Regions from separate parts of the Variovorax sp. GW821-FHT09D05 genome, predicted to be linked through region 1. Evidence: predicted binding sites of a transcription regulator. Region 1 holds the regulator's gene; each other region holds the start of a gene.

The links. The regulator sigma-54, encoded in region 1, starts transcription at its own class of promoters, with help from an activator protein. The targets are predictions, from matches to a motif close to TGGCANGNAANCTGCTTT.
Region 2: a site for sigma-54 is predicted at 5,833-5,850, ahead of AC07O3_RS07060 (pilin). Genes of this name have one in related genera too.
Region 3: a site for sigma-54 is predicted at 3,649-3,666, ahead of AC07O3_RS05015 (isopenicillin N synthase family dioxygenase). Genes of this name have one in related genera too.
Region 4: a site for sigma-54 is predicted at 5,547-5,564, ahead of AC07O3_RS27740 (ammonium transporter). Genes of this name have one in related genera too.

The regions. Positions count from the first base shown of each region.
Region 1 is NZ_JBWKOZ010000007.1:422,912-430,485, reverse strand. It holds gene lptA (lipopolysaccharide transport periplasmic protein LptA) at 1-332, shown strand, start outside; gene lptB (LPS export ABC transporter ATP-binding protein) at 329-1,123, shown strand; gene rpoN (RNA polymerase factor sigma-54) at 1,141-2,742, shown strand; gene AC07O3_RS21225 (phospholipase D family protein) at 2,753-4,360, shown strand; gene AC07O3_RS21220 (LysE family translocator) at 4,368-5,015, opposite strand; gene AC07O3_RS21215 (YceI family protein) at 5,035-5,679, opposite strand; gene AC07O3_RS21210 (YceI family protein) at 5,745-6,332, opposite strand; gene AC07O3_RS21205 (cytochrome b) at 6,332-6,916, opposite strand; gene AC07O3_RS21200 (sensor histidine kinase) at 7,004-7,574, opposite strand, start outside.
Region 2 is NZ_JBWKOZ010000002.1:527,246-534,819, reverse strand. It holds gene sucD (succinate--CoA ligase subunit alpha) at 1-216, shown strand, start outside; gene AC07O3_RS07085 (TerC family protein) at 321-1,004, shown strand; gene AC07O3_RS07080 (Stp1/IreP family PP2C-type Ser/Thr phosphatase) at 1,033-1,842, shown strand; gene AC07O3_RS07075 (FHA domain-containing protein) at 1,909-2,562, shown strand; gene AC07O3_RS07070 (CHASE2 domain-containing protein) at 2,614-4,869, shown strand; gene AC07O3_RS07065 (3',5'-cyclic-nucleotide phosphodiesterase) at 4,899-5,702, shown strand; gene AC07O3_RS07060 (pilin) at 5,910-6,377, shown strand; gene AC07O3_RS07055 (PglL family O-oligosaccharyltransferase) at 6,481-7,574, shown strand, end outside.
Region 3 is NZ_JBWKOZ010000002.1:104,256-111,829, forward strand. It holds gene rutB (pyrimidine utilization protein B) at 1-382, shown strand, start outside; gene rutC (pyrimidine utilization protein C) at 405-797, shown strand; gene rutD (pyrimidine utilization protein D) at 803-1,609, shown strand; gene AC07O3_RS05000 (malonic semialdehyde reductase) at 1,606-2,205, shown strand; gene rutF (NADH-dependent FMN reductase RutF) at 2,218-2,772, shown strand; gene rutR (HTH-type transcriptional regulator RutR) at 2,785-3,492, opposite strand; gene AC07O3_RS05015 (isopenicillin N synthase family dioxygenase) at 3,699-4,700, shown strand; gene AC07O3_RS05020 (VOC family protein) at 4,796-5,182, shown strand; gene AC07O3_RS05025 (BMP family ABC transporter substrate-binding protein) at 5,251-6,357, shown strand; gene AC07O3_RS05030 (ABC transporter ATP-binding protein) at 6,362-7,574, shown strand, end outside.
Region 4 is NZ_JBWKOZ010000011.1:128,122-135,695, forward strand. It holds gene AC07O3_RS27720 (amino acid ABC transporter substrate-binding protein) at 88-987, shown strand; gene AC07O3_RS27725 (pyridoxal phosphate-dependent aminotransferase) at 984-2,213, shown strand; gene AC07O3_RS27730 (thiamine pyrophosphate-binding protein) at 2,239-3,912, shown strand; gene AC07O3_RS27735 (hypothetical protein) at 3,948-4,250, opposite strand; gene AC07O3_RS27740 (ammonium transporter) at 4,269-5,507, opposite strand; partial or broken gene AC07O3_RS27745 (sulfite exporter TauE/SafE family protein) at 5,883-5,987, shown strand; gene AC07O3_RS27750 (tripartite tricarboxylate transporter permease) at 6,052-7,563, opposite strand.

The DNA.
Region 1 (7,574 bases):
ACAACGTCAAGTTCATCCGCAACGCCACCATGCGCCGCCTGCTCGGCGCTACGCCGAACGACGAGAGCCAGGGCGCGCTGATCGTCTACGACCAGAGCAACGACACCTACACGGTCAACGGTTCCACCGTGCCGCCGAACACCGCCGTCAACGCGTCCACCCCGGGCGGGCGCGTCAAGACCATCCTGACCCCCAAGGCCGCCACCGCACCGGCAGCCGGTGCCTCGGCTCCGGCCGGCGCGAAGGCGGCGCCGCCGGCGCCCACGCCCGCACCCGGCAAGGGCCTGCGCCAGAGCACCACGCTCAGTGACCAGGGAGAAACCCGCAAGTGATCGAAACCGCAGGAACGCAGGACGCCAACGGCGCACCGGGCAGCCGCCTGATCGCGCGCGGCCTGAAGAAGAGCTACGGCAGCCGCACGGTCGTGAAAGACGTCTCGCTCGACGTGCAGAAGGGCGAAGTCGTCGGGTTGCTCGGGCCGAACGGCGCGGGCAAGACCACCTCGTTCTACATGATCGTGGGCCTGGTGCGCGCCGACGCGGGCGACATCAGCATCGACGGCGAGCCCATCGCCCACATGCCGATCCACCGCCGCGCCCGCATGGGCCTGAGCTACCTGCCGCAGGAAGCCTCGATCTTCCGCAAGCTCACGGTCGAGGAAAACGTGCGCGCCGTGCTCGAGCTCCAGAGCGAGCCCGACGAGAACGGCAAGATGGCGCCGCTGTCGAAGCAGCACATGGACGAGCGCCTGGCCGAGCTGCTGGCCGACCTGCGCGTCGACCACCTGCGCGATTCGCCCGCGCTCGCGCTGTCGGGCGGCGAGCGCCGCCGCGTCGAAATTGCGCGTGCGCTGGCTACGCAGCCGCGCTTCATCCTGCTGGACGAGCCCTTCGCCGGCATCGACCCGATCGCGGTGATCGAGATCCAGCGGATCATCAGTTTCCTGAAGGAGCGCGGCATCGGCGTGCTCATCACCGACCACAACGTGCGTGAAACGCTGGGCATCTGCGATCACGCTTTCATCATCAGCGACGGGCATGTGCTGGCACAAGGCACACCCTCGGAGATCGTCGACAACGCCGAAGTACGCAGGGTGTACTTGGGCGAACACTTCCGCATGTAAGGGCGGGAGCGGTTCCCATGAAGCAAGGGCTATCCCTTCGCGTCTCGCAGCATCTGGCGTTGACGCCACAGCTGCAGCAGTCGATCAGGCTGCTTCAACTCTCCACGCTCGAACTGAGCCAGGAGGTGGAGCAGATGCTCGACGAGAACCCGTTCCTCGAGCGCACGGCTGAAGAAGCGGCGCGCGAGGAATTCGGGCTCGACACGGCCGATGCCCCGGTGCCGCGCGACGACGGCGGCGATAGCGGCGACGGCGAAAGCGACTTCGCTTCGCCCGCCGCCAGCGCGTCCACTGCTTCCACCGAAACCAGCACCACCACCACGGCCGACACCGACGGCCCCGCTGCCGAGATCACCGAGCGCGAGCCCGACTGGGAAGGCGACGGCACCGTCGACATGGCGCCCGACGACAGCGAATGGGGCAGCGATGCGCCCGCGCGCCAGAACAACCTCGGCGACGACGAACGTGCCGACGCCACCGAACTCGCGCGCAGCCAGGAGTCGCTGCAGTCCTTCCTGCATCGCCAGGCGCTGAGCCTGCGCCTGAACGAGAACGACAGCGCCGCGCTGCGCTTTCTCATCGAATCGCTCAACGACGACGGCTACCTAGAAGACTCGCTGCCCGCACTGGCCTCGGGCCTGGCCGGCGACGACAACGACCAGTTCGACGACCTCGTGCATCACTTTCAGGTGGCGCTCGGCCTGCTGCAAAGCCTGGAACCCGCCGGCGTCGGCGCGCGCGACCTCGGCGAATGCCTGGGCATCCAGCTGCGCGCCCTGGCCCGCGAGGACGAGACCGACGAGGAAGAACTGGTCCGCAAGACCGCCATTGCCATCTGCAAGCAGCCAATGGAGCTGCTCGCGCGCCGCGACTTCAAGCGCCTGGCCACGCTCACCCGCAGCAACGAGGAGCTGGTGCGCTCGGCGTTGCAGATCATCGCGCGGCTCGAGCCGAAGCCGGGCCGGCGCTTCGTCGACGTCGAGCGCAACATCGTCATTCCCGACGTGATCGTCACCAAGACGGGCCGCGGCACCAATGTGAAGTTCCGCGTCATGCTGAACCCCGAGGTGATGCCGCGCCTGCGCGTGCACGACATCTATGCCGGCGCACTCAAGTCGCACAAGGGCGAAGGCAGCCAGGCGCTGTCGCAGCGGCTGCAGGAGGCGCGCTGGTTCATCAAGAACATCCAGCAGCGCTTCGACACCATCCTGCGCGTGAGCAACGCTATCGTCGAGCGGCAGAAGAGCTACTTCGTGCACGGCGAACTCGCGATGCGTCCACTGGTGCTGCGCGAGATTGCCGACGAGCTGGGCCTGCACGAATCGACCATCTCGCGCGTGACCACCGCCAAGTACATGGCCACGCCCTTCGGCACGGTCGAGCTCAAGTACTTCTTCGGCTCGGCGCTGGGCACCGAGACCGGCGGCAATGCGTCGAGCACCGCGGTGCGCGCGCTGATCAAGCAGTTCGTCAGCTCCGAGAGCATCAAGAAGCCGCTGTCGGACAGCCAGATTTCAGAGATGCTGAAAGAGCAGGGCATCGAGTGCGCGCGCCGCACCGTGGCCAAGTACCGCGAGGCGCTGCGCATCGCGCCCGCCAACCTTCGCAAGGCCCTGTAGAAAGCCACCGATGACCCGTCGCCTGCCGTCGCTTTCGCGTTGTGGGCATTGGGTTTTCGTCATGGCGGCGGTCTTGCTGTTCGCAGGCTGCGCCACATTGCCCGACGAGGCGCCGCGCCCGCCCACCAAGGCCATGGCCGTGTCAGCCGACACCGCGCTCGGCAAGATCGCGCTGGCCTCGCAGCCCGACCCCGACCTGAGCGGCTTTCGCCTCATGCCCGGCGGCGACTTCGCCTTCGACACCCGTATCCAGCTGGCCCGTCGCGCGCAGCGCACGCTCGACGTGCAGTACTACCAGATCGAGAACGACGAGACCGGCCGCTACCTGATGCGCACCCTGCGCGACGCCGCCCAGCGCGGCGTGCGCGTGCGGCTGCTGATGGACGACCTCTACACCTCCGGCGAAGACGAGCTGCTGCTCGGCCTGGCCGCCACGCCCAACGTGGAGCTGCGCCTGTTCAACCCGTTCCCGGCCGGGCGCGGCAGCCTGCTGAAGCGCTTCAGCGCGTCGCTCTTCGACTTCAGCCGCGTGAACCGCCGCATGCACAACAAGCTGTTCATTGCCGACGGCGCGATGGCGGTGGCGGGCGGGCGCAACATCGGCAACCAGTATTTCAGGCGCACGGCGGGCGAGAACTTTCTAGACCTCGACACCTTCGTCACCGGCGCGCTGATCCCGCGGCTGGGCAGCCTGTTCGACCAGTACTGGAACAGCATCTACGTGCGGCCGATCCAGTCGGTGGTGGCCAGCGACCTGTCGCGCGAGGAGCTGCAGAAGCGCTTCGATGTCGCCACCGGCCCCGACACCACGCCACCGCCGCCGCCGCCCGCGCCCAACGACCTGCTTGGCTACAGCCCGATGGCGGAAGACCTGAACGCCGGCAAGCTCGGACTGATCTGGGCCACCGCAGAGGCCTACGCCGATTCGCCCGAGCGCGTGATCGGCAAGACCGCCTCATACGGCGGCGTGCCGCTGCTGGACGTCGACAGCGTGCGCTACAACGTGGTCGAGCAGATGCGCCGTGCGCGCTCCGAGGTGACCATCGTCTCGCCCTACCTCATTCCGGGCGCCTCGGGGCTGGAGGTGATGCGCGAGATCCGCGGCCGCAACGTGAAGATCAGCGTCGTCACCAATTCGCTGGCCGCCACCGACGAGCCGCTGGTGCACACCGCCTACCGCCGCTACCGGCCCGACATGCTCAAGCTCGGCGCCGACCTCTACGAACTGAGCTCCACGCGCACCCGGCGCAGCGTGCGGCTCGGCCTGTTCGGCACCTCGGTAGGCAGGCTGCACGCCAAGTCGGCGGTGATCGACCGGCGCATTCTTTTCGTCGGCTCGATGAATTTCGATCCGCGCTCGGAGACGCACAACACCGAGATCGGCCTCTTCATCCGCAGCCCCGAGATGGCGCAGCAGGCGCTCAAGCTCATCGACGTGCTCAAGCAGCAGGGCGCCTACCGGCTGCGCTTTGCCGAGGGCAGCAACGAGTCGCGCATCGAATGGGTCAGCGACGACGCCGGCAAGCTCACTGTGCTGAGCGAGGAGCCCGACTCCGGCTTCTGGGACCGGACCATGCTCGAACTGCTGGCGCCGCTGACGCCGGAGAGCCTGTTGTAGCGTCGGCTCAGTTGCCGCGCACGGCCGACCAGATCAGCCGCAGGCCCAGCAGCCCCATCACGCCGCCGGCGGCCCGGTCGATCCAGACCTTGTAGCGCAGGTAGGCCGAGCGTGGCGCTGCCGAGGAAAGCGCCAGCGCCACGATGGCGTACCAGCCCGTCTCGATGCAGAAGATGACCGCCGGCACCGCCAGTGCGAGCACCAGCGGCACCTCGCGCGGCAGGAAGGCCGCGAAGATGCTGGCGTAGACCACGGCAGTCTTCGGGTTGCTGACCTGCGTGGCCAGGCCCAGCAGGAAGGTGCGGCCGCTACGGCCCTGCTGGCGCGGCGACCCGTCCGTCTCCTGCGCCGCCACGGCCAGCGGCTGCCGCGCGCCGCTCCAGATGCGAAAGCCCAGGTAGACGAGGTAGGCGCCTCCCAGGCCCTTGATGGCCACGTACAGCGCCGGCACGGCCAGGAACGCCGCCTGCAGCCCGGCCAGCGCGGCAATCGCGAAGACCAGCCCGCCGGCACCCATGCCCAGCGCTGCGGCCAGTCCGTCGGTGCGCGAGGTCACTGCGGTGCGCGCCACCATCACGAAACTGGGGCCAGGGCTCATCGCGCCCACAGTCATGGCGCCGGCGATGCCGAGCAGCGAAAGGGTGGTGTCCATCATGGCCTTGCCTTCTCCGGTGTCACTGCACGTTGACCGCTTCGACCTGCACCAGCAGCTTCACCTTGTTCTCGAAGCCGAAGTTCAGCCCCCAGGTGATGCCCCAGTCGCTGCGCTCCACGGTCGTCTCGAAGTCGCCGCCGCACACCTGGCGGTTGATCAGCGGGCTCAGGTAGCAGTTGAAGCGCACGGCCTTCAGCGTCACCGGCTTGGTCTGGCCCATCAGCGTGAGCGTGCCCGGCACGTCGACCACCTTGCCGCCGCTGAAGTCGATGCGGTCGGCCACGAAGCGGCCGGTCGGAAACTCGGCCACGTTGAAGAAGTCCTTGCTCTGCACGTGGCGGTTGAGCAGGTCGACGCCGGTGTTGATGGAGCTGATGTCCATCGTGATGTCGACCTTGCCGCTGGCGCCGGTACCGTCGATCTGCACGGAGCCGTCCTTGGTGCTGAAGCGGCCCCGGTTGGTGGTGGTGCCGTAGTGGCCCATTTCGTACATCACGAAGGTGTGCGTCGGGTCGACCACGTAGTTGGCGTTTTTCACCGGCCCGCCCGCGGGCTTGGCGGCCACGGCCGGCGCGGTGTATTCGGGCCCTTGTGGTTGCTGCTGTGCCGTGGCGCCGGTGAACGCGGCGGCCGACAGGGCCGCGGCGAGAAGGAGCTTTTTCATGGCGTTGGTTGTGTGGGTCATGAAAGAGAAAAGTGAGTGAGGGGAGGGCAGGCCCATTCGGCCGTTCACAGCGGCCCGAGGCCTGTGAGCGTGAACTTGAAGCGCACCTGCACCTCGTTGCCGACCATCGAGGTGTCGGTCCATTCGCCGTCGCCCACCTTGTAGTCGAGCCGCTGGATCGTAAAGCTTCCGGTGGCCACCGCGTAGTTGCCGCCGGCCGCCGCGATGCTGACGGGCACCGTCACGTACTTGGCCGTGCCCTTGATGGTGAGCTTGCCCGCCATCTCGAACTTGCCGTCGCCCAGCGCCTTGATGGCGCTCGACTGGAAGCTCGCCTGCGGGAAATGCGCGGCGTCGAACCATGGCTGCTTGGGCAACTCGGCATCGCTCATCGGAACGCCGAAGCCTGCGCTGGCCGTGTCGATCTGCAGCGCGACGCTGCCGCCCTCGGGCTTCTTCGGATCGAAGGCGACGTGTGCGTCGAACTTCTTGAACGTGCCTTCCACCGGCACGCCCATCTGCTTGGTGACGAACACGATCTGGCTCTTGTCGGCAACGAGCTTCGCGGCCGCGGGCTCGGCACCCGCCGGCAGTGCCATCGCGAAGGCCAGTGCCGCGAGCGACGGCAAAAGGCGGAAAAACAGTCGCTTCATCATCGAGCAGATTCCTTGCGTGGCCCGGGCCACATGCGTTTCAGAAGACCGTCGCGGTCGATCCAGTGGTGCTTGAGCACGGCAGCCACGTGCAGCAGCGTGACGCCCGCCAGCACGAAGGCGCAGTTGCGGTGCAGCGGCTGCAGCACTGCCTCGGCGAAGTCGTGGTCGACAGGCACGAAGTCGGGCAGCGGCAGCACGCCGAACCACGCGACCGGCATGCCCATGGCCGAGCTGTAGGCCCAGCCGGACAGCGGCACCGCGAAGAACAGCAGGTACATCAGCGTATGGCTGATGCGGTAGCTGGCCAGCTGCAGCCGCGTCATGCCCGGCGGGAGTGCCGGCGGACGGTACCCCAGCCGCCACAGCAGCCGCAGCGCCGACAGCGCGAGGATCGTGATGCCCGCCCACTTGTGCCAGCTGTAGACCTTCAGCCGCAGCGGCGAGAACGGCAGGCCCGTCATGTAGAGCCCGACGCCGAACGAACCGACGATCAGGGCCGCGAGCAGCCAGTGCAGCGCGATCGCGAGCGGGTCGTAGCGCGGGTCGGCGGCGAGGGAAGAGGGGGATGTGTCGGTGGACATCGAAGGCAGGGCTGGCGGCCTGTGCGCGGAGCATATATCGGAAGCCATGACAGCACAGCAGGGGCCGTGCCAGCCCGGTGGCCTCGGTCAGCCCCGCAGCTGCTGCGCCTTCAGCAGCACGCCGCGCAGTTCGTCCGGCTGCACCGGCTTGCGCAGCGCATGCCAGCCGCGCTCGGCGGCGAGCCGCTGGGTGGCTTCGTTGATGTCGGCCGAAATCAGCGCGATCGCCAATGAGGGCTTCTGCCGCTGCAGCTTCTCGGCCAGCGCGATGCCGTCGAGCGCGCCCGGCAGGCGGATGTCGCACAGCGCCGCGTCGAGCGCGCGCAGGTCGGCCAGCGCCAGCGCCTCGGCGGCGCTGGCATAGACGCGCGGCTCCACTTCCCATTGCAGCAGCAGGGCCGAGAGGCTGTCGGCCACCACCGTGTTGTCTTCCACCACCAGCACGGCGAGCCCGGGGCGCAACGGCGTGCGCGCCGCCTCGTCGCCATCGTTCTGCGCCACCGCAGCAGGGCGCGTCGCCACCACCGCGCCTTCCGGTGCGGCAGGCAACTCGAAGCTGAACACCGACCCTCGCCCCGGCGCCGAGCGCAGCGACACCGCAATGCCGAGCTGCGCCGCCAGCCGCCGCACGATCGCCAGGCCCAGCCCATGGCCGCGC
Region 2 (7,574 bases), on a different contig from region 1:
GCAGCCCGCTGGTGCAAGGAACACATGAAGAAGCCGGTCGTCGGCTTCATCGCCGGTGTCACCGCCCCTCCCGGCAAGCGCATGGGCCACGCCGGCGCGCTGATCTCGGGCGGCGCCGACACGGCTGATGCCAAGCTTGCCATCATGGAAGAATGCGGCTTCACCGTGACGCGCAACTTCTCGGAACTGGCCAAGCTGCTCAAGGCGCAGCTCTAAAACGGAAAACGGCAGCAACATGCCGTAGGACCACGCAGAAACAAAGAAGCGCCCGCACTGGATTGCGGGCGCTTTTTTCAATAAAACACAGTGGGATCAGAGACATGGAAATTCTTCAAAGCACAGACTTCTGGTTAGGTCTGCTCAAGATCGTCTGGATCAACATCATCCTGTCGGGAGACAACGCGGTGGTGATTGCCATGGCGGCGCGTTCGTTGCCGCCCGCGCAGCAGAAAAAGGCCGTGCTCTTCGGCTCCGGCGCGGCCGTGGTGCTGCGTATCGTGCTCACGGTGGTGGCGGCCAAGCTGCTCGCCCTGCCTTATCTGCAGATCATCGGCGGCCTGCTGCTGCTGTGGATCGGCCTGCAGCTGCTGAGCGAGGACGACGAGGGCGAGGGCGAATCCAAGGAATACGGCAGCATGATGGCCGCCGTGCGCACCATCCTGCTGGCTGACCTGGTGATGAGCCTGGACAACGTGATTGCCGTCGCGGCCGCCGCGCAGGGCAGCATGGTCCTGCTGGTTCTCGGCTTGGCGATCAGCATTCCCTTGGTGATTTTCGGCAGCACGCTCATGATCAAGCTCATGGAACGTTTCCCGATCATCGTCATGCTGGGCGCCGCGCTGATCGGCTGGGTCGGCGGCGAAACCATCGTGCAGGACGCGGTGCTGCGCGACACGCTGGCGGCCAACCCCTGGTTGCACTACGCGGCTGCTGCTGCTGGTGCGTTGCTCGTCGTGGCCGGTGGCCGCTTGCTGCAACGGCGCGCACGCGCCGCTGCGCACTGAGTTTTCGAGAAGTCGGCACTGACAAACCATGGCGAGTGTCGGCGTTTCCCTGTTCTCCACCCGCCCTCCGCTGACCTGGGAATTCGCCGCCCTGACTGACGTCGGGCGGACGCGCGCCCATAACGAGGACGCCGTGCACGTGGACTCCGCCCTGGGGTTGGCCTTGCTGGCCGACGGCATGGGCGGCTACAAGGGCGGCGAAGTGGCAAGCGCGATGGCTGTCTCGCTGATGCATGCCAGCTTCGGCCGGTGGTTCGCCCAGGCCGGAATGCAGGCGCCGACCCGCGTGATCCGGCGGGCGCTGCAGGCGGCCACGGACGAGGCCAACAGCTCGATCCTGCACGCCGGCATGACCAATCACGAACTGCAGGGCATGGGAACGACGCTGGTGCTCGCGGCGTTCCGGCCGCAGCGCGTGCTGGTCGGCCACATCGGCGATTCGCGGTGCTACCGGGTGCGCAACAACAAGCTGGAGCTGCTCACCCGCGACCACTCGCTGCGCCAGCAGCAGCTCGACGCCGGCGCCATCACCGCCGAGGAAGCCCTGAATTCGCCCACCCGCAACCTCGTGACGCGCGCCGTGGGCGTGGAGGCCCAAGTCTTGCTGGAAATGCACGAACACAGCGCAAGACCGGGCGATCTCTATATGCTTTGCTCCGACGGGCTCAGCGAGATGGTTTCGGATGAGCAGCTTTTCACGCTTCTAGGACACGATGTCGGGCTTCAGAAAAAAGCATCACTTTTGGTTTCAATTGCCAATGACAATGGTGGACGGGACAACATCTCGGTTGTCCTTGCCAGCGCGAGCGTTGCAGAAGCGCCTCGCACGGCCAAGTAGCAAGCCCTGGCGGCAATCCGCCAATGTGCTTGCCGTCATTCAAGCTCTGGATTCGGGGAGTCGGCAATGCCGAAGATGATCATCTCGGTCGATGGCGTTGTCATCGGGCAAGTGGCGCTTGCCAAGGAACGCACGACGCTGGGACGCCGTGCCTACAACGACATCGTGATCGACAATCTGGCGGTCAGCGGCGAGCATGCCGTGCTGCACATGAGCGGTGGCGAAGTCGAAATTGAAGATCTCAACAGCACCAACGGCACCTACGTCAATGCGCTCGCCATCCAGAAGCAGGCGCTCAAGGACAACGATGTCATCGAGGTCGGGGGCTGCCGCATCCATTTCCGCGCGCGCAGCAATCTGCCCATTGGCACCGGCTCGGTCCGCTCCCCGTCGGCCGAGTACCCCTCGGGGTCCATGCCGCTGTCGTCGGCGCCAACGGAATCCGGCGCCTTGGTCGAGCTCGGCATTCCGGTGCTGCGCGTGCTATCCGGCGCCAACGAGGGGCAGGACGTGGCCCTGCAGAAGGTCGTCACCACCATCGGCAAGCCCGGTGTCGCGGTGGCCGTGGTCACGCGCCGCCGGCAGGGCTACGTGGCTGCGGGCGTCGAAGGCAACGTCACGCTCAACGGCCTGCAGCTCGGCGCCGAGGCGGTTGCGCTGCAGGAGCGCGACGTGCTCGAGCTGGGTGGCGCCACGCGCATGCAGTTCGTGCGCATCTGAGCCGCCTTTTCTTCCGGCCTGCTGCGGCAACGTCCGCATGGACGCCGCGCCGTGAGGGAACTGCGGCGGCACTGGCCGCGCATCGCCATCACCTTGCTGCCCGTGCTGCTGGCGCTGGCGCACGCCACCGGCGCTTGGCCGCTGACCGCGATCGAGCGCCTTGACCGGCTGATCTACGACATCCGCCTGCGCGCCACCATGCCGGGCACGCCCGATGCGCGGGTCGTGATCGTCGACGTCGACGACGCCAGCCTGGCGCGCCAGGGCCAATGGCCCTGGGCACGCGACAAGATCGCCCGCCTCACCACGGAGCTGATGACCCGCCAGCAGGCGGCCGTGCTCGGCTTCGACGTCATGTTTCTCGAGCCAGACCGCAGTTCGGGCCTCGACAGGCTGCGAGAGATGGCGAGCGGGCCGTTGAGCAACGTGCCGGGTCTGGCCGCCGAGGTCGAGCGACTGGCGCCTGGCCTCGACCATGACGCCACCTTCGCCGCGGCGCTGAGCGGCCGGCGCGTGGCACTGGGCTACTACTTCACGCGGACCGAGGCGCCGAGTGCCAAGGGACAGCTGCCTGCTGCCCCCTTGCTGCCAGCCGGGGCCTTCCCCTCGGGCGGGATCTACGCAACGACCTGGAACGGCTTCGGTGCCAGCCTGCCGGCGTTGGCGCAGGCCGCGCCAATGGCGGGTTTCCTGAATACGCTGGTTGGCGCCAACGGCGACGGCGTCATTCGCAGCGTGCCGCTCATCGCCCGCTACGAAGGCGACAAGGCGCAGCCGGGTTACTACGAGTCGCTGGGGCTCGCCGTCTACCGCCTCGCAAACGGATCGCCGCCCGTGCAGCCGGCCTTTGCGCCCGGAGGAGCCGCCACGCCGCAGCTCGAATCGCTGAGAGTGGGCCGCCTGCGAATTCCGGTCGACGGCACGGGTAGCATGCAGGTGCCGTTTCGCGGCCCAGGCGGCGCGGATGGAGGATCGTTCCGCTACGTGCCTGCTGCGGACGTGCTCGAAGGTCGGCTGGGACCGGGCGAGCTGAAAGACAAGATCGTGCTCCTGGGCGCCACGGCCCCGGGGCTGCAGGATTTGCGTGCCACACCCGTCGAGGCTGCGTTCCCGGGGGTGGAGGTGCATGCCAACGTCGTCTCCGCCCTGCTCGACCATCGCCTGCTCAGCGTGCCCGACTACGCGGTGGGCTATGAGGTGCTGCTTGTCGCGGTGACGGGGCTCGTGCTGGCCTTCGGACTGTCGTTGCTGTCGGCGCCTCGCGCCCTGCTGCTGGCCGCGGGGACGATCGCCGCGCTGATCGGTCTCAACACCTGGTTGTACGTGAGCCACAGCCTCGTGCTGCCCCTGGCGTCGGCGCTGACGATGACGGCGCTTGCCTTCGTGTTCAACATGAGCTGGGGCTACTTCGTCGAATCGCGTGCGCGGCGCGGCCTGGTGCGGCTCTTCGGCACCTACGTGCCGCCACAGCTCGTCAACGAAATGATGGAGCACCCCGGCCGCTACAGCATGCGCGCCGAGAGCAAGCCCATGACCGTGATGTTCTGCGACATGCGCGATTTCACCCGCCTGTCGGAGCAGATGGCGCCGGCCGAACTGCAGGCCTTTCTCAACACCGTCTTCAGCCGACTCACCAACGTGATCAGCGCGCACCGCGGCACCATCGACAAGTACATGGGCGACTGCGTCATGGCCTTCTGGGGCGCACCCATCGACACACCCGACCACGCCACGCTCGCCGTACGGGCTGCGCTCGACATGGCCGACGCTGTGCACGACATCAACCGCATTCACCGCGCCAGCGGCCGGCCCGAGATCAGCGTGGGCATCGGCATCAACAGCGGCCTGATGAGCGTGGGCGACATGGGCTCCGCCGCGCGCCGCAGCTATACCGTGGTCGGTGACGCGGTCAACCTCGCATCCCGCCTCGAGGGCCTGAGCGGACACTACGGCGTGCAAGTCGTGGCCAGCGGCGCGACATGCGAGCTGGCGCCCGACTACATCTGGCAGGAACTCGACAGCGTTCGCGTCAAGGGAAAGGCACAAGCCGTTGCCGTTTTTACGCCGCTGGCCGTGCGCACGCCCGAGGCGGTGGCGCAGACCCGGCAACTGCTCGGCCGCTGGAGCGAAGTGCTCGCGGCCTACCGACGGCAGGACTGGGCGATGGGCCGAAACTTGCTGGCCCCCCTGCTCGCCGCGGATGCCAAAAAAGTCCTTTACCAGCTCTATGCCCAGCGTTTAGCCTCGATGGCGTTGCGACCACAAGACCCTGATTGGGATGGCGCAACCCGGTTCGAAACCAAATGACGACAGACACACACAAGGGGTCTCTCACAATGCAGGTTCGTGTGCTGGGTTGCTCAGGCGCCATAGCCAAAGACTGCCGCACCACCTCTTTCCTGGTCGACACGGACCTGCTCGTCGATGCGGGCACGGGTGTTGGAGACCTCACGCTCGAAGAGATGGTCTGCATCGACGATGTCGTGCTCACCCACAGCCACCTCGACCACATCGCAGCGCTCCCATTGATGCTCGACGCCGTCGGCAGCCGCCGCAAGCGGCCGCTGCGCGTGCATGCGCTGAGGGCCACCATCGATGCGCTGCGGGCGCATGTGTTCAACAACGTCATCTGGCCGGATTTCGAGAGCATTCCCAGCATCGAGGCGCCGTTCGTGAGCTTTCACGTCATTGCCGTCGGGCAAATGCTGCCGCTGGGTAGCCGTGAGCCCAAGCTGGTCGAGGTGCTGCCTGCGGTTCACACCGTGCCGGCGTGCGGTTTTGCCGTGAGACGGGCCGAAGGCGGTGCCCACTGGGTGTTCAGCGGGGATACCGAGCGCAACGCGCCCTTCTGGGAACGTGTGAATGCGCTCGACGTCGCGATGCTGGTGATTGAAACAGCCTTCAGCAGCCGCGAGCAGGCCCTGGCCGAGCGCAGCCTGCATCTGTCGCCCGCTGTGCTGGCCGACGAGCTGGCGCACATCGGGCCGGGGAAGCAGTACCCGATCTACATCACCCACACCAAGCCCACCGAAACCGACGAGATCATGAGCCAGATCGAGGCGCTGATGGACGAGCAGGTAGCGGGGTTGGCGCAGCGGGACATACGCTGGTTGAAGGCGGATGGGATCCTGACTTGCTGATGCTGGGCGATGCGTTGGCATGACAAATTTGTCACCAAGCGTGGCATCTTGAAGCAACTTGTGTCACATGTCGTAACGACAATGTGATCAAAGTTGACGTGTTCGGTCAGCAGGAGGCTCCGGGGACGGGTGGCACAGATGCTGCGGAAGGTACCTCGCTCCGGGCAGGTTCCCGGGCGTAACAACCAACCAACCTGGAGTTAGTGAATGAACCGTCGTTCTATCGCACGCAATGTGCAAAAGGGTTTCACCCTTATCGAATTGATGATCGTTGTGGCGATCATTGGTATTTTGGCTGCTGTGGCTCTGCCGGCTTATCAGGATTACACCGTGCGCGCGCGCGTAACGGAAGCGTTGGTCATGGCTTCTGGTGCTAAGGCGACTATCGCTGAAAATGCCGCTAACGGCGCTTCTTTGGCTACCGGCGTCGATGCAATTGCCTCAGGCTCTGGCCTCAAGAACCTGAAGACGATGGCGACGGATTCGACCAACGGCACAATTACCTTGGAAACGACCGACGCTGCTGGCGCTTTGACGCTGACACTTAAGCCCACTTCGAATGGGGCTGATTTGGCCAGCGGTACCCTTCCAAGTGGCCCGGTCAAGTGGACCTGTGCTGTTTCGACTTCGGCCAAGAACAAATACGTTCCGACTGAGTGCCGTGTTGGGACCTAATTGGCGTAATTCCGAATTTGATTGCAATTAGTTAAATGAGAGCAGTTGCAGCTATGTAAAAAGCCCCCGAAAGGGGGCTTTTTTATTAATTCAGCGGCATAATATGTTTGTTGGAAATTCCAGAAATGCGTCGGCCGCTATTGCGGTTGGCGGCGTGCTTCTCTCTTTTTCTTGGTTACTCCCAAATCATACTTTACCTTGGCGCGCTTTCCATTCGGATGCCTGGCTGTCCATATTAATAGCTCTTTTTGCCTTTCCGGCAATTTTAAATTGCCAGTCAAAACTTCAATTCCACGCGATGGAGGTTCTGGCGTTGGCCTTGGTGCCATGGCTCTATCTTCAACACGCCATTGGGTTGTTGCCATTTTTTGGGCAAAGTGTAATTTCAGCGAGCTATATCGCAGGCTTTGCCGTAGCAATTTTTGTGGGCCAGCGATGGCAGTTTTGGAGGCCCGAATGGCTCGCTGATTTCTTATTTATAGCAATTGGCATTGCATCAGTAATTTCGGTTGGTCTTCAATTGCAGCAATGGTTAGGCACTGCGCAGGATCAGGCGCTGGATATTTGGGTTGCGACAAGTTCCGTTGGCAACCGTCCCTACGCAAATATGGGACAAGCCAATCAACTGGCTACCTTGCTTTTATGGGGGATCCTCGCCGTAGGCTGGGGAGTACTGGGGAAAAAAATTCGCCCCTGGCTTGGAGTTTTGTTGTGCGCAATTTTTATGTTCGGTGTAGCTTTAACGCAGTCACGAACGGGTGCTGTTGGGGTGTTTGTAATATTGTCAGCATCCTGGTATTGGCGCGCACTGTGGAGTGATTCAATAGCTCGCCCTCGGTTGTATTTGATGGCCGCGGGCCTTTTCTTTTTTGCGCTGATTGGGAGCGTGCGAACAATCAGTCAAGACTTGGTGCTTGATGCACCAAGTTCTATGATGACCCGTGCGAGTGGCGAATTGAGGCCAACGATATGGAGGATTTTTGGAGACGCATTGTCCTTGCGGCCTTGGCTAGGTTATGGCTGGAGTGATGTCTTGCCTGCGCAACTCGCTGTTGCAGAATATCACCCCGCAATGGGGTATTCTTTTTTTCAGTCTCATAACTTGTTCTTGGACTTTTGCCTTTGGGCAGGAGTGCCTCTTGGGGTGCTGATTTCGACAGTCTTGGCGGCTTGGCTGATCATTGCAGCGCGCCGTAT
Region 3 (7,574 bases), on a different contig from region 1:
GGGCGGCTGGGACTACGAACTCATCGAAGAGATGAAGCCGCAGCCCGGCGACATCGTCGTGCCGAAGACGCGCTACAGCGGCTTCTTCAACAGCACGCTCGACAGCACGCTGCGCTCGCGCGGCATCCGCCACCTGGTGTTCACCGGCATCGCCACCAACGTGTGCGTCGAATCGACGCTGCGCGACGCCTTTCACCTCGAATACTTCGCCGTGATGCTCGAAGACGCGACGCACGAACTCGGCGGGCCCGCGATCCAGAAGGCATCTGTCTACAACGTCGAGACCTTCTTCGGATGGGTCTCCACGGTGGAGCACTTCTGCAGCACCTTCGCACCCGCATCCATCACCCAACCCGCACCGGCCGAAGCGGCCACTGTCTGATTCTTTTCAAGGAGCTCTCTTCATGCCCAAGCAAGCCATCATCCCGCCCGGCACCGGCGTGCCACTCGCCCCCTATGTTCCCGGCACGCTCGCCGACGGCGTGCTCTACGTGTCGGGCACGCTGCCCTTCGACAAGGACAACAACGTGGTCCACGTGGGCGACGCGGCCGCGCAGGCTCGTCACGTGCTCACCATCATCCAGGGCGTGGTCGAGGCAGCGGGCGGCACCATGGACGACGTGACCTTCAACCAGATCATGATCAAGGACTGGGCCGACTACGGGAAGATCAACACGGTGTATGCCGAGTTCTTTCCCGGCACCAAGCCCGCGCGCTACTGCATCCAGTGCGGCCTGGTGAAGCCCGATGCCCTGGTCGAGATCGCCTCGATCGCGCACGTCGGCGAGAAGGGCTGAAGCACATGCCGTCGCTGCACTACGAAGTGCACGGGCCGTCCGATGCCGCAGCCACCGTGCTGCTGTCGTCGGGCCTCGGTGGCTCGGCCGGGTTCTGGCAGCCGCAGCTCGGCGCGCTGGTTGCCGCCGGGCACCGCGTCATTGCGTACGACCAGCGCGGCACCGGTCGCAGCCCTGCCGCATTGCCAGAGACGTATGCCATCGAAGACATGGCGAAGGACGTGCTCGAAATCCTCGACGCCACGAGCACTTCGCAATGCCACTTCGCGGGCCATGCACTCGGCGGCCTCGTGGGTCTGCAGCTAGCGATCGACGCGCCTTCGCGCATTGCGAGCCTCGTGCTCATCAACGCGTGGTCGAAGCCCAACCCGCATTCGGCGCGCTGCTTCGATGCGCGGCTCGCACTGCTCGGCGCATGCGGCCCGCGCGCGTACGTGGAAGCGCAGCCGATCTTCCTGTACCCCGCAGCCTGGGCCGCCGAACACGCACAGCGCGTGGCCGACGAAGTCGATCACGCCTTCGCGCACTTCCCGGGCGAGGCCAACATGCGCGCACGCATCGCCGCCCTGCGCGCCTTCGATGTCGACACCCGCCTCGCCGACATCACCGCGCCCACACTCATCGCCGCTGCGAAAGACGACACGCTCGTGCCCTGGACCTGCTCGCAGAGCCTGGCCGATGGCCTGAGCGACGTCACGCTCGACTTCATGCCGCACGGCGGCCATGCCCACAGCGTGACCGAGGCCGAAGCCTTCAACCGCAGCCTGCTCGACTTTCTCTCGCGGGTCAGCGCATCCGCCGTTCCAGCATGACCACTCTTGCATCCACACTCGACGACGCCGCGCTGTCGCTGCTCTTCACCGGCGCACGCACCCACAACGGCTGGACCGACGAACCCGTCACCGACGCACAGCTGCAGCAGATCTATGCGCTGGCGAGCCTCGGCCCCACATCGGCCAACTGCTCGCCCGCGCGCTTCGTCTTCGTGCGCACGCCCGAAGGCAAGCAGCGCCTCGCACCGGCTCTCTCCAAGGGCAACCTCGACAAGACCATGGCCGCACCGGTCACGGTCATCGCCGCGTGGGACCGCAAGTTCTACGACAAGCTGCCCACGCTGTTCCCGCATGCCGATGCGCGCAGCTGGTTCACCGGCAGCCCCGAGGCCACGCACGAAACCGCCTTTCGCAATGCCAGCCTGCAGGCGGGCTACCTGCTGCTCGCAGCGCGCGCGGTCGGCCTCGATGCAGGCCCGATGTCGGGCTTCGACAAGGCGAAAGTCGACGCGGCCTTCTTCGAAGGCACCGACTGGACCGTCAACTTCCTCATCAACCTGGGCCACGGCGATGCGTCGAAGGTGTTCGGCCGCCTGCCGCGGCTGCCCTTCGACGAGGCCTGCGTGCTGGCCTGAAGGACTCACCACATGCTGCTGAATGCCATGGCCTCCCACGCTGCTTCATCGTCATCGAACCCCGCCGGCCTGCTGCCGAGCCTGGAGAAGGCCGACTACCGCGACGCGATGGCGCGGCTGGGCGCGGCGGTGAACATCATCACCACCGACGGCCCCGCGGGCCGCGCCGGCTTTACGGCATCGGCCGTGTGCAGCGTGACAGACGAGCCCCCGACGCTGCTGGTGTGCCTGAACCGTTCGGCCTCGGTGTACCCGGCGTTCAAGACCAATGGCGTGCTGTGCGTGAACGTGCTGGCCGCGGGGCACCAGTCGCTGTCCGCATTGTTCGGCGGCAAGACGCCGATGGACGAGCGCTTCGCCGCCGGCAACTGGAGCCGCAAGACCACCGGCTCGCCGATGCTCGACGACGCGGCCGTTTCCTTCGACTGCCGCGTGGTGCATGCGACGAGCGCGGGCACGCACGACGTGCTGTTCTGCGAAGCGGTAGCCATTGCCATAGGTGGCGCGACGCAGGGCTTGATCTACTTCGACCGGCGCTATCACGAGATCGCGGCGCCGCCGCACTGAAATCCACCTGACTCAGCGCGGCGTGATGCCTTGAAGAAAGATGCGCTGCACGTTCTCCACGGTCTTCTCGAAGAACGCCTCATCGTCCAGCGTATGCCCCGACAGCGCCTGCACCTGCACGCCGAAGTCCGCGTAGTGCTGCGTCACCGCCCACAGCGCGAAGATCAGGTGATGCGGATCGACGGGCGCCAGCCTTCCCGCTTCGACCCACGCGCGAATCACCTCAGATTTTTTCTCCACCAGCGTACGCAGTTCGCGGTCGAGCTCGTCGCGCAGCAGCGGCGCGCCCTGGATCATTTCCAGGCAGAAGAGCCGTGATGCATCGGGCCGGTCGCGCGAGACCACCAGCTTGCGGCGGATGTAGTCGCCGATGGCCTCGCCCGGGTCCTGCTCGGCACTGAAGCCGCGCAGTGGCTCGAGCCACAGCGCGAGCAGATCGCGCAGCACGTTGACGTAGAGCTCTTCCTTGTTCGCGAAGTAATAGAGCAGGTTGCTCTTCGATACATCGGCACGTGCCGCCACCTGGTCGATCGACGTGCCGTGCAGGCCGAAGCGGGAGAACAGCCCCAGCGCCGCACCGAGGATCGCGCTGCGCTTGTCCTCGATCTGGCGCAGCCGGCGGCTCACCGCGGACGCGCTGCGCACCGCGGGTTTTGCACGCTTGCGCGCCGGGCTCTTCTCTTTGCTGGCACTGGCGGCCAGCGCTTTGGTCTTCGGCATCTTCCCTCGCTCTTGTTCGTTCGTTGGTGAATCGGCAGGCAACACAGCGCACCACTGTAAGGCCGTGGTGCATCGCCTTGCGCCGCAGCAGCCTTCGCAGCGCGTCGTTGCGCACCATGCTGACGCGACGGATGCGTTTTGTCCATTTGGTCCAACTGGCACAGACGTTGCATGGCGAAAGGCATGCCAAGCATGAGGAACCTGCCATGACCCTGCTGTCCGTACCCATCATCGATCTAGCGCCCTACTTCGCGGGCACCGCCGAAGGCAAGGCCGAGGTCGCGAAGAAGGTCGACGAGGCCTGCCGCAGCATCGGCTTTCTCGTCATCACGAACCACGGCATTGCGCCCGGGCTGATCTCGCGCGTGTCGTCGCTCTCGCGAAAGTTCTTCGACATGCCGCTGGGCGAAAAGCGCAAGGTCGACCGCCCGCGCGAAGACGCGGTGCGCGGCTACAGCGCGGTGGGCGAGGAAGGTCTCTCGTACAGCCTCGAAGAAGCGGCTCCCGGCGACCTGAAGGAATCTTTCTCTATCGGCCCGTCGAACGTGCCGCAAGACGACTACCACCGCGGCCCCGCCGCCGGCCCGCACTTCGAGCCCAACAGCTGGCCGCCCATCGAGGGTTTCCGCGAAGCCTACGAAGGCTACTTCGAGGCGATGAGCGATCTCTCGCGCTCGCTGATGCGTGTCTTCGCGCTCGGTCTGTCGCTGCCCGAGACCTTCTTCGACGACAAGATCGACAAGCACATCAGCATGTTCCGCGTGCTGAGCTATCCGCCGCAGCGCGAGCAGCCGCTGCCCGGCCAGCTGCGTGCGGGCGCGCACAGCGACTACGGCAGCCTCACCATCGTGCTGCCCGACGACAAGGGCCTGCAGGTGTTCAACAAAGCCGGCCAGTGGGTGGACGTGCCGCAGGTCGAGGGTGGCCTGGTGGTCAACATCGCCGACCTCATGATGCAGTGGACCAACGACCAGTGGGTGTCCACGCTGCACCGCGTGATCAACCCGCCTTTCGAGATCGCGAGCACCAACCGCCGGCAATCGCTGGTGTTCTTCCATCAGCCGAACTACGACGCGATGGTCGAGTGCCTGCCTAGCTGCCTCGCGCCAGGGGAGTCGGCGAAATACGCGCCGATTTCTTCTGGGGACCACCTGACGTCGAAGTTCGTCAAGCAGACGACCTTTGGTGGCACGAAGGCGATGGTTTGAGATGACTGCCTGCTGTTCTTCGGGGCTCGATCACGCCGACGGCGCGCTCGCACCCCGAACAAGAACAACAGCAAACGCCCAATGAGCAACTGAACATGGCCCACCTCTCCTACGTCAACGTCTTCGCAAAAGACGTGGTCGCACTCAGCGGCTTCTACCAGCGAGTATTCGGTTTCAAAGAGATCGAAGCGATCCGCTCACCCATCTTCCGAGGCCTGGACACCGGCAAATCGAGCCTTGGCTTCAACGCACTCGATGCCTACGAACTGCTGCACCTGAGCGAGTTTTCAGACACACGCGGCGTCAAGTTCCTGCTGAACATCGACGTCGACAGCCAGGCCGACGTCGACCGCATGGTGCCGGTCGCGCTCGAAGCCGGCGCCACGCTCATCAAGCCGCCATACGTCACTTACTACAACTGGTACCAGTCGGTGCTGCTCGATCCCGAGGGCAATGTGTTCCGCATCAACTTCATGATGTGACGTGCGCTGCGCTCGTTCTCTTTTTTCCGTCCTCCCTTTCTTCAAAGCCTCTCACCAAAGGTAGTCCCATGCAGTTGCGCACCCTCACTCCCGGCCTGGGCCTCGCGATGACCATCGCGGCCAGCGGCGCCTTCTTCACCACCCTGCCCGCTGCAGCCGCCGACGGCTTCACGCTGAAGGACAAGCCGAAGATCGCGATGCTCTACTTCGGCCCGAAGAACGATGGCGGCTGGACGCAGGCCTTTGACGAGGCCCGCGTGAAGATCGAAAAGGAAATCGGCCAGAAGATCCAGTTCGTCGAGAACGTGCCCGAAGACGCATCGGCCATCAAGCCCGCGGCGGAGAAGTTCATCCAGCGCGGCGCCAACATCGTGATTGGCACGGCCTTCGGTTATTCCGACAGCTTCAAGGACCTGGCCGCCAAGTACCCCGATGTCGCCTTCCTCAACGGCTCAGGTACCACCAACGGCAGCAACCTCGAATCGTTCTACGGCCGCACCTACGAAAGCCAGTACCTCTGCGGCATGGCCGCCGGCGCTGCATCGAAGACGGGCAAGCTCGGCTTCGTCGCGGCCAACCCCTTCGGCGTTGTGAACTGGACCATCAACGCCTTCGCGCTCGGCGCGCAGAAGATGAACCCGAACGCCACGGTCAACGTGATCTACACCGGCGCCTGGAACGACCCGGTGAAGGAACGCGCCGCCGCCGCCGCACTCATCGACCAGGGCGCCGACGTGATCGGCCAGCACGTCGACAGCCCCACGCCGCAGATCGTCGCGCAGGAGCGCGGCGTGTACGGCACCGGCCACCACCGCGACCTGCGCCAGTTCGCACCCAAGGCCACGCTGTGCTCCTCGGTGTGGGTGTGGGACCGCTTCCTGACGCCGGAGCTGAAGAAGGTGATGGCCGGCAACTGGAAGCCCGCGCAGTACGGCGCCTTCATCGAGATGAAGGACGGCGGCACCGACATCGCGGGCTTCGGCCCCGCCGTGCCCAAGGACAAGGCCGCGGTCATCACCGCCGAGCGCGACGCGATCATGAAGGGCAAGCAGGTCTACGCCGGCCCGCTCGCCGACCGCGACGGCAAGGAGCGCGTTGCCAAGGGCGCGGTGCTGTCCGATGCCGACCTGTGGAAGATGGACTGGTTCGTCAAGGGCGTGGTCACGCAGAAGTAATTTCATGCCCAACAACGCGCTAGAACTCACTGGCATCCGCAAGTCCTTCGACGGCTTCGCGGCGCTGACCGACGCTCACTTTGCCGCGCGCTGGGGCGAGGTGCATGCGTTGCTGGGCGAGAACGGCGCGGGCAAGTCTTCGCTGATGAACATCGCGGCCGGGCTCTATGCGCCCGAGGCCGGGCAGCTGCTGGTGGACGACAACGCGGTGCGCTTCGCCGGTCCGCGTGACGCGGCAAAACACCGCATCGGCATGGTCCACCAGCATTTCAAGCTGGTGCGGCCTTTCACGGTGGCGCAGAACATCTTGCTCACCGCGCCGCCGCCGGCCGAGTTCCAAAGCCATGGCGAGCGGCTGCGCGAGATCGAGCGCGACATTCGCAACAAGGCCTCGGAGCTGGGCTTCGACATCGATCCGTCCAAGCGCATCGATGCACTGTCGATTGCCGAACAGCAGCGCGTCGAGATCCTCAAGGTGCTGCTCGCGGGTGCGCGCATCCTGATCCTCGACGAGCCCACGGCCGTGCTGACCGACCAGGAGGCCGCGCGCCTGCTGCAGACGGTGCAGGGCCTGGCGCGCGCCGGTTCCGCCGTGGTGCTGGTCACGCACAAGATGGCCGATGTGAAGACGTATGCCGACCGCGTGACGGTGATGCGCGGCGGGCGCACGGTGGCCACGCTGAAGCCGGGCGAAGCATCGGTCGCCGAGCTGGTGAAGCTCACGGTGGGTGAATCGATTGCCACGCAAGGATTCCAGGCTTCGACCGCATCGCGCGGCCCCGTGCGCCTTTCGGTGCGCGGGTTGCGCACACCCGCCTCGCCCGAAGGCCGGCGCGTGCTCGACGGCGTGGATCTCGAACTGCACGCGGGCGAAATCTACGGCCTGGCCGGTGTAGGCGGCAACGGCCAGGGCGAGCTGGCGGGCGCGATCATGGGCCTGCCGGGTGAAGCCACCGAAGGCGAGATACGACTCGAAGGCCACGGCGACCTGAAGACCAAGGCCGCATCGGCACGCCGCGGCATCGGCATTGCAGCCATTCCGGCCGACCGATACGGGCTCGCGCTCGCGGGTGGCCTCTCGGTGGCCGAGAACTACGCCATCGGCCGCGTGCACACCGGCCGCTACGGCCCCGTGTGGCGCCTGCGCCGCGGCCGCATCCAGAGCGACACGCAGGAAGCGGTGCGCGCCTTCGACGTGCAGGGCGTGCGCTCGGTCG
Region 4 (7,574 bases), on a different contig from region 1:
TTCGAGCTTGCCGCGCAGCGTTTGGCTGCGGCGGCAGGCGGGCGGCTGCATGCATTCACCAAAAACCATAACCAGGAGACAGAGATCATGAGCATTCCCTTCAAGAGAATCGCGGCCGCCACGCTGCTTGCATTCGTATTCGGTGCCAGCGCGCAGACCCCGGCCACCGGCACCCTCGACAAGATCAAGACCAGCGGCAAGGTCGTGCTCGGCGTGCGCGAAGCCTCGCCGCCCATGGCCTACATGCTCGGCGCGGGCGACAAGTACGTGGGCTATCACGTCGAGCTGTGCGAGCGCGTGCTGAAGGACATCGCACCGCAGGCCAAGCTCGAATACATGGCCGTGACCGCGCAGAACACCATCCCGCTGGTGCAGAACGGCACGCTCGACATCGGCTGCGGCCCCACCACCAACAACACCGCGCGCCAGCAGCAAGTGGCCTTCGCGCTCACCACCTATGTGAGCGAAGTGCGCATGGCCACCAAGGTCGATTCGGGCATCACCACGCTCGACCAGCTCGCGGGCCGCAACGTCTCGGCATCGACCGGCACCACTGCGGTGCAGCTGCTGCGCAAGCGCGAGCGCGCGCAGAACGTCTCGTACAACACCATGCTCGGCAAGGACCACCTCGAAAGCTTCCTGCTGATGGAGTCGGGCCGCGCCGAAGCCTTCGTGCTCGACGACAACCTGCTGGCCGGGATCATCGCGAACTCGAAGAACCCCGCGGCCTATCGCATCGTGGGCGACGCGCTGGGCTCGGAGCCGATCGCGCTGCTGTTCCGCAAGGACGACCCGGCCTTCAAGACCGCGGTGGACGATTCGCTGCGCCGAATGATGAAGAGCGGCGACCTCGAGAAGATCTACACCAAGTGGTTCGTGGCCGCCATTCCGCCGAAGAACACGAGCCTGAACCTGCCGATGAGCGCGGCGCTGAAGCAGCTGATGCTCGAACCCAACGACAAGCCACTGGAGGCCTACGCCAAGTGACAGCAGATACCGTTGCCTCCCTCGCTTTTCAGCCGGCGCAGCGCGTGCGCGCCATCGGCGTCTCGGAGATCCTGCGCATCACCGACAACGCGAACGCGCTCAAGCGCGCGGGTCGTCCGGTGATCGTGCTGGGCGCGGGCGAGCCTGACTTCGACACGCCGCAGAACGTGCGCGAGGCTGCGGTGCGCGCCATAGGGCGCGGCGACACGCGCTACACGGTGCTCGACGGCAGCCCGGCGATGAAGGCGGCGGTGCAGCTCAAGTTCAAGCGCGACAACGCGCTCGACTTCGCCCTCGACGAAATCAGCGTGAGCGCAGGCGCCAAGCAGGTGATCTTCAACGCACTGATGGCCAGCCTGAACCCCGGCGACGAGGTGATCCTGCCCGCGCCGTACTGGACTTCGTACGCCGACATCGTGCAGATCTGCGGCGGCGTGCCGGTGCCGGTGGCGTGTACCGGGGAGAACGGTTTCCGGCTCGATGCCGCGCAGCTCGAAGCGGCCATCACACCGCGCACGCGCTGGCTGTTCATCAATTCGCCGTCGAACCCGACCGGCGCGGCCTACAGCGCAGCGCAGCTGAAACCGCTGTGCGAGGTGCTGCTGCGCCATCCGCAAGTCTGGGTGCTGGCGGACGACATCTACGAACACATCCTCTACGACGGGCTGGCGTTTGCCACGCCGGTGGCCGTGGAGCCGCGCCTGCGCGAACGTACGCTGACCATCAACGGCGTGTCGAAGGCCTACGCGATGACCGGCTGGCGCGTGGGCTACGGCGCCGGGCCGCGCGCGCTGATCGCGGCCATGGCCGTGGTGCAGAGCCAGACGACCTCGTGTCCCTCGTCCATCAGCCAGGCCGCTGCCATCGAGGCGCTGACCGGGCCGCAGGACATCGTGGCCGAGCGCTGCGCCGACTTCCAGGCGCGGCGCGACTTCGTGGTCGCCGCGCTGAACCGCGCGCCGGGGCTGCGCTGCCGCGTGCCGGAAGGCGCGTTCTATACCTTCGCGAGCTGCGCCGGCGTGCTCGGCAAGCGCACCCGCGGCGGCGCGCTGTTGCAGACCGACAGCGACTTCTGCCGCTACCTGCTGCAGGACTTCGAGGTGGCAGTGGTGCCGGGCAGCGTGTTCGGGCTGGCGCCGTACTTCCGCATTTCGTATGCGACGTCGATGGCGCAGCTGGAAGAGGCGTGCGCGCGCATCATCGCTGCCTGCGCCGCGCTCGAATGACCTCCTTCATTTCATTGGAAACCGCATGACCTCACCCCGCACCGGCGGCCAGATCCTGGTCGACCAGCTCATCACCCACGGCGTCAAGCAGCTGTTCTGCGTGCCCGGCGAAAGCTTTCTCGCCGTGCTCGATGCGCTGCATGACGCATCCATCGACGTGACCGTGTGCCGCCAGGAAGGCGGCGCGACGATGATGGCCGAGGCGCAGGGCAAGCTCACCGGCAAGCCGGGCGTGTGCTTCGTCACGCGCGGACCGGGCGCCACCAACGCGGCGGCCGGCGTGCACATCGCGCACCAGGATTCGACGCCGCTGCTGCTGTTCGTCGGCCAGGTCGCGCGCGATGCGCTGGGCCGCGAAGCCTTCCAGGAGCTGGACTACGGCGCGGTGTTCGGCACCATGGCAAAGTGGGTGGTGCAGATCGACGATCCGGCACGGGTGCCTGAGCTGGTGTCGCGTGCCTTCCATGTCGCAACCTCGGGCCGGCCCGGGCCGGTGGTGATCGCGCTGCCCGAAGACATGTTGACCGAGGCTGCGACGGTGGCCGACGCGCAGCCTTACGCGGTGACCGAAACCCATCCCGGTGCAGCGCAACTCGCAGAGCTGCAGCAGCGACTGTCGCAGGCGCAGCGCCCGGTGGTCATCCTGGGCGGCAGCCGCTGGTCGGAGAAGGCCACGCAGCAGTTCGCGGATTTCGCGGCCGCGTTCTCGCTGCCCGTGTACTGCTCGTTCCGTCGCCAGATGCTGATGTCGGCCGAGCACCCCTGCTATGCGGGCGACCTGGGCCTTGGCGCCAATCCGCGCATGCTGGAGCGCATCCGCAACGCCGACCTCGTGCTGCTGGTCGGCGGGCGCTTGTCCGAAGTACCGTCGCAGGGCTACGAGCTGCTGGCGATTCCGCAGCCGAAGCAGGCGCTGGTGCATGTGCACGCCGACGCCGACGAGCTCGGCAAGCTCTATCGTCCGGCGCAGGGCATCCACGCCACGCCGCAGGCTTTCGCGGAAGCCGTGTCCACGCTGCGCCCCGCGCAAACGCCGGCCTGGCAGGCAGAAACGAAGACCGCCCGCGAAGACTTCCTGCGCTGGAGCGACCCGGCTCCCATCCGCATTCCCGGCCCGCTGCAGATGGGCGAGGTCATGCAGCACCTGCGCGAAGTGCTGCCAGCCGACACCATCTTCTGCAACGGTGCGGGCAACTTCGCCACCTGGGTGCACCGCTTCTGGCCCTTCCGCTCCTACGCGAGCCAGCTTGCGCCCACCAGCGGCTCGATGGGCTACGGCCTGCCGGCCGGCGTCGGCGCCAAGCGGCTGTGGCCGCAGCGCGAAGTGGTCGTGTTCGCGGGCGATGGCGACTTCATGATGCACGGCCAGGAATTCGCGACGGCCGTGCAGTACGGCCTGCCGATCATCGTGGTGCTGCTCGACAACGCCATGTACGGCACGATCCGCATGCACCAGGAAAAGCACTACCCCGGTCGCATCAGCGCCACGCAGTTGAAGAACCCGGACTTTCGCGGCTATGCCGAAGTGTTCGGCGGCCACGGCGAACGCGTGACCAGCACCGAAGAATTCGGCCCCGCGCTGGCTCGTGCGCGTGCCAGCGGCAAGCCGGCCATCCTGCATTGCCTGCTGGACCCGGAGGCGATCACCCCGGGAAGCACCCTGCAGTCGATTCGCAAGGCAGCGCTGGCTGCAAGCTGAGCACCCGGTGTCATTCGCACGCACCCCGAAAAGACTCAGCGCAACCCACCCACATAGCGAGGCGGCGGCGTAGGCGGCGTCCCATCGGGCTGCCGCGCCGCCAACCGCGCAGCGCGAGCCAGCGGCTCCATCGCCTGCTCCAGCCGTGTCGCCAACTGGTAGAGCTCCTCGTCCTTGGTGTCAGCAGCGTGCGCGCGCGTCATGCGCACGATCTCGGCCGCGTACTCGGCATTGGTCGCCATCCACTCGGTGTCGGTCACGCGCCCATGCTTTCGCCGCAGCGCCACGTGAAGGCGGGCAGCAAGGGCGATGCGTTCGCTTTCGGACATGGATGGCATGGTTCCTCCGTCGGTGGGTCAACTACTCCCGAGATGTTCTCTGTGCTGTGCAAGATCGAGGCCCAGCACCTCGCTGTCGGCATCGACGCGCAACCCGACCATGATGTGCACCAGAAACAGCACCACCGCCGTCCCCGTTGCGCTGTAGATAGCCACGCTGCCGACGGCGATCGCCTGCGTCAGCACGTCGCCCGTGGCGCCCGAGATGCGCGCATCGGCGAACACGCCCGTCAGCAGCGCGCCCACGATGCCACCGATGCCGTGCACGCCGAACACGTCGAGCGAGTCGTCCGCGCCAAGCAGGTGCTTGAGCCCGGTGGCGCCCCAGTAGCAGGCCAGCCCCGCGATCGCGCCGATGGCCAGCGCGGACAGCGGCGTGACGAAGCCGGCTGCCGGCGTGATGGCCACCAGCCCCGCCACCAGGCCCGAGCACAGGCCCAGCAGCGAAGGCCTGCGCCGCACGATCCATTCGCCGAGCATCCAGCTCATGGCGCCGGCCGCCGCCGCGATGTGCGTCACCAGCATCGCCAGGCCCGCGCGCCCGTCGGCCGCCACCGCCGAGCCCGCATTGAAGCCGAACCAGCCTACCCACAGCAGGCCCGCGCCCGTCATCGTCATCGCCAGGCTGTAGGGCTCGAAGGCCTCGCGCCCGTAGCCCTTGCGCGGCCCGAGCGCATAGGCGCACACCAGCCCCGCGATGCCCGCGTTGACGTGCACCACCGAGCCGCCGGCGAAGTCGAGCGCGCCCATCTGCGCGAGCCAGCCGCCCGGCTCCCACACCCAGTGCGCGACAGGTGCGTACACCAGCACGCTCCAGAGCAGCGCGAACCACAGGATCGCCGAGAAGCGCATGCGCTCGACAAAAGCGCCAAGCACCAGTGCGGTGGTGATGATCGCGAAGGTCAGCTGGAACATCGCGTAGACCGACTCAGGCACGTTCGGCGCAACGTGGCTCACCGCCACCTGCCCGGCCTCCTTCAGGTACTCGAAGCCCGAGAACCAGAAGCGCCCGGTGCCGCCCAGCCAGGGCCAGCCCTCGGTAAAGGCCAGCGAATAGCCCACCGCGAACCAGGTCAGCGAGACCGCCGCGGCTATCGCCACCACCCCCGCCATGGTGGCCAGCACGTTCTTGCGGCGCACCATGCCCGCATAGAAGAGTGCGATGCCGGGCAGCGTCATCAGCAGCACCAGCGCGGTCGAAGTCATCATCCATGCGGTGTCTGCCGCGTTGATGGAGGCGTGCGGAGCCAGGGCCATGACCGTTTCTTCTTCTTGAAGTGATGGACCTTGGTGCTGCGTGCACAAGTCGTGCCACATCGTTAACTATCAGAAACACTTTGGTTCGCAAATCGGGCTTTCTCGGTAAGGCAAAGCGGGTAATTCCCAATGCACTGAGGCGGTGCGCACCCTAAAGTCTGCCCACTCGCGAACGGGCCCTGCTCGTGCTGCCGAGGGTCCGAGGAGACAATCCCCAAGCAACAATAAAAATGCTTCAAAGGCTCCGTACGAGATGCCGTGTTTGACTTTGAAAGGCGCCGCTGGTCGGCGCCTTTTTTATGCCTGCATGACTTGATACACCTGCATCTTCAGCTCCTTTTTTGATAGCGCCACGGGTGGGGTAGTCCTCCCCCTATGGAAATGCTGGTGGTAACGGGCGCCTCGCTGCTCGCCGTGTTTCCGGGCGCACCGCCGGCGACCCTGCCGGGCACCAACAAGAGCGCGTCTATTTGGGGCACCCCGAGCAAAGGCCCCAAATGAAAAAAGCCCCCGGAGCGGGGGCTTCTTACAGGGACCGGAGCGCTCACTCCTCGACGAAGGCTTCCTCGCGCTTGGCCTTGATTGCGGGCAGCAGCACGATGCCCAGCAGCAGCGCAGCCGCCACCAACAGCCCCGCCGACAGCGGCCGGGTGATGAATACGCTCCACGCACCGCGCGACAGCAGCAGCGCGCGCCGCAGGTTCTCTTCCATCATCGGCCCGAGGATGAAGCCCAGCAGCAATGGCGCAGGCTCCGTGCGCAGCTTGATGAACAGGTAGCCGATGAAGCCGAAGGCCGCCACCATCCACACGTCGAAGGTGTTGTTGTTGGTCGAGTACACGCCGATCGCGCAGAACAGCACGATGGCGGGGAACAGGAACTTGTAGGGCACCGTCAGCAGCTTGATCCACATGCCGATCAGCGGCAGGTTCAGGATGATCAGCATCGCGTTGCCGATCCACATCGAGGCGATCAGGCCCCAGAACAGCTCGGGGTTGCTGGTCATGACCTGCGGGCCCGGCTGGATGTTGTGGATCGTCATTGCGCCCACCATCAGCGCCATCACCGCGTTGGGCGGAATGCCCAGCGTCAGCAGCGGGATGAAGGAAGTCTGTGCACCGGCGTTGTTGGCCGACTCGGGCGATGCCACGCCGCGGATGTTGCCCTTGCCGAAGGGCACTTCGCCGGGGCGCATGCGGATCTTCTTCTCCAGCGCATACGAGGCGAACGAGGCCAGCAGCGCGCCGCCCCCAGGCAGGATGCCCAGTGCAGAACCCAGGGCCGTGCCGCGCAGCACCGCGGGCAGCATGCGCTTGAAGTCGTCCTTGGTGGGCCACAGGCCCTTGACCTTGTGCGTGAACACTTCGCGCTCGTCGTCGGGCTGCGAGAGGTTGCCGATGATTTCGCCGTAACCGAACACGCCCATGGCGATCACCACGAAGCCGATGCCGTCGGTGAGCTCCGGAATGTCGAAGCTGTAGCGCGCGACACCCGAGTTGACGTCGGTGCCCACGATGCCCAGCAGCAGGCCGAGCACGATCATCGCCACTGCCTTCAGCAGCGAGCCCGAAGCCAGCACCACGGCGCCGATCAGGCCCAGCGTCATCAGCGAGAAGTACTCGGCCGGACCGAACTTGAAAGCCAGCTCGGTCAGCGGCGGCGCGAAGGCGGCCAGGATCAGCGTGCCGACGCAACCCGCGAAGAACGAGCCGAGGCCGGCCGCGGCGAGCGCCGGGCCTGCGCGGCCCTGCCTTGCCATCTGGTAGCCGTCGATACAGGTGACCACCGAGGACGACTCCCCTGGCAGGTTAACCAGGATGGCCGTGGTCGAGCCGCCGTACTGCGCGCCGTAGTAGATGCCGGCCAGCATGATCAGCGCCGACACGGGCGGCAGCGCGTACGTGGCGGGCAGCAGCATCGCGATGGTTGCGACCGGGCCGATGCCCGGGAGCACGCCGATCAGCGTGCCCAGGATGCAACCCAGCAGGCAGTACAGCAGGTTGGTGAAGGTGAAGGCAACGCCGAAACCGATGGAAAGGTTGTGGATCAGGTCCATGGTGTGCGCTC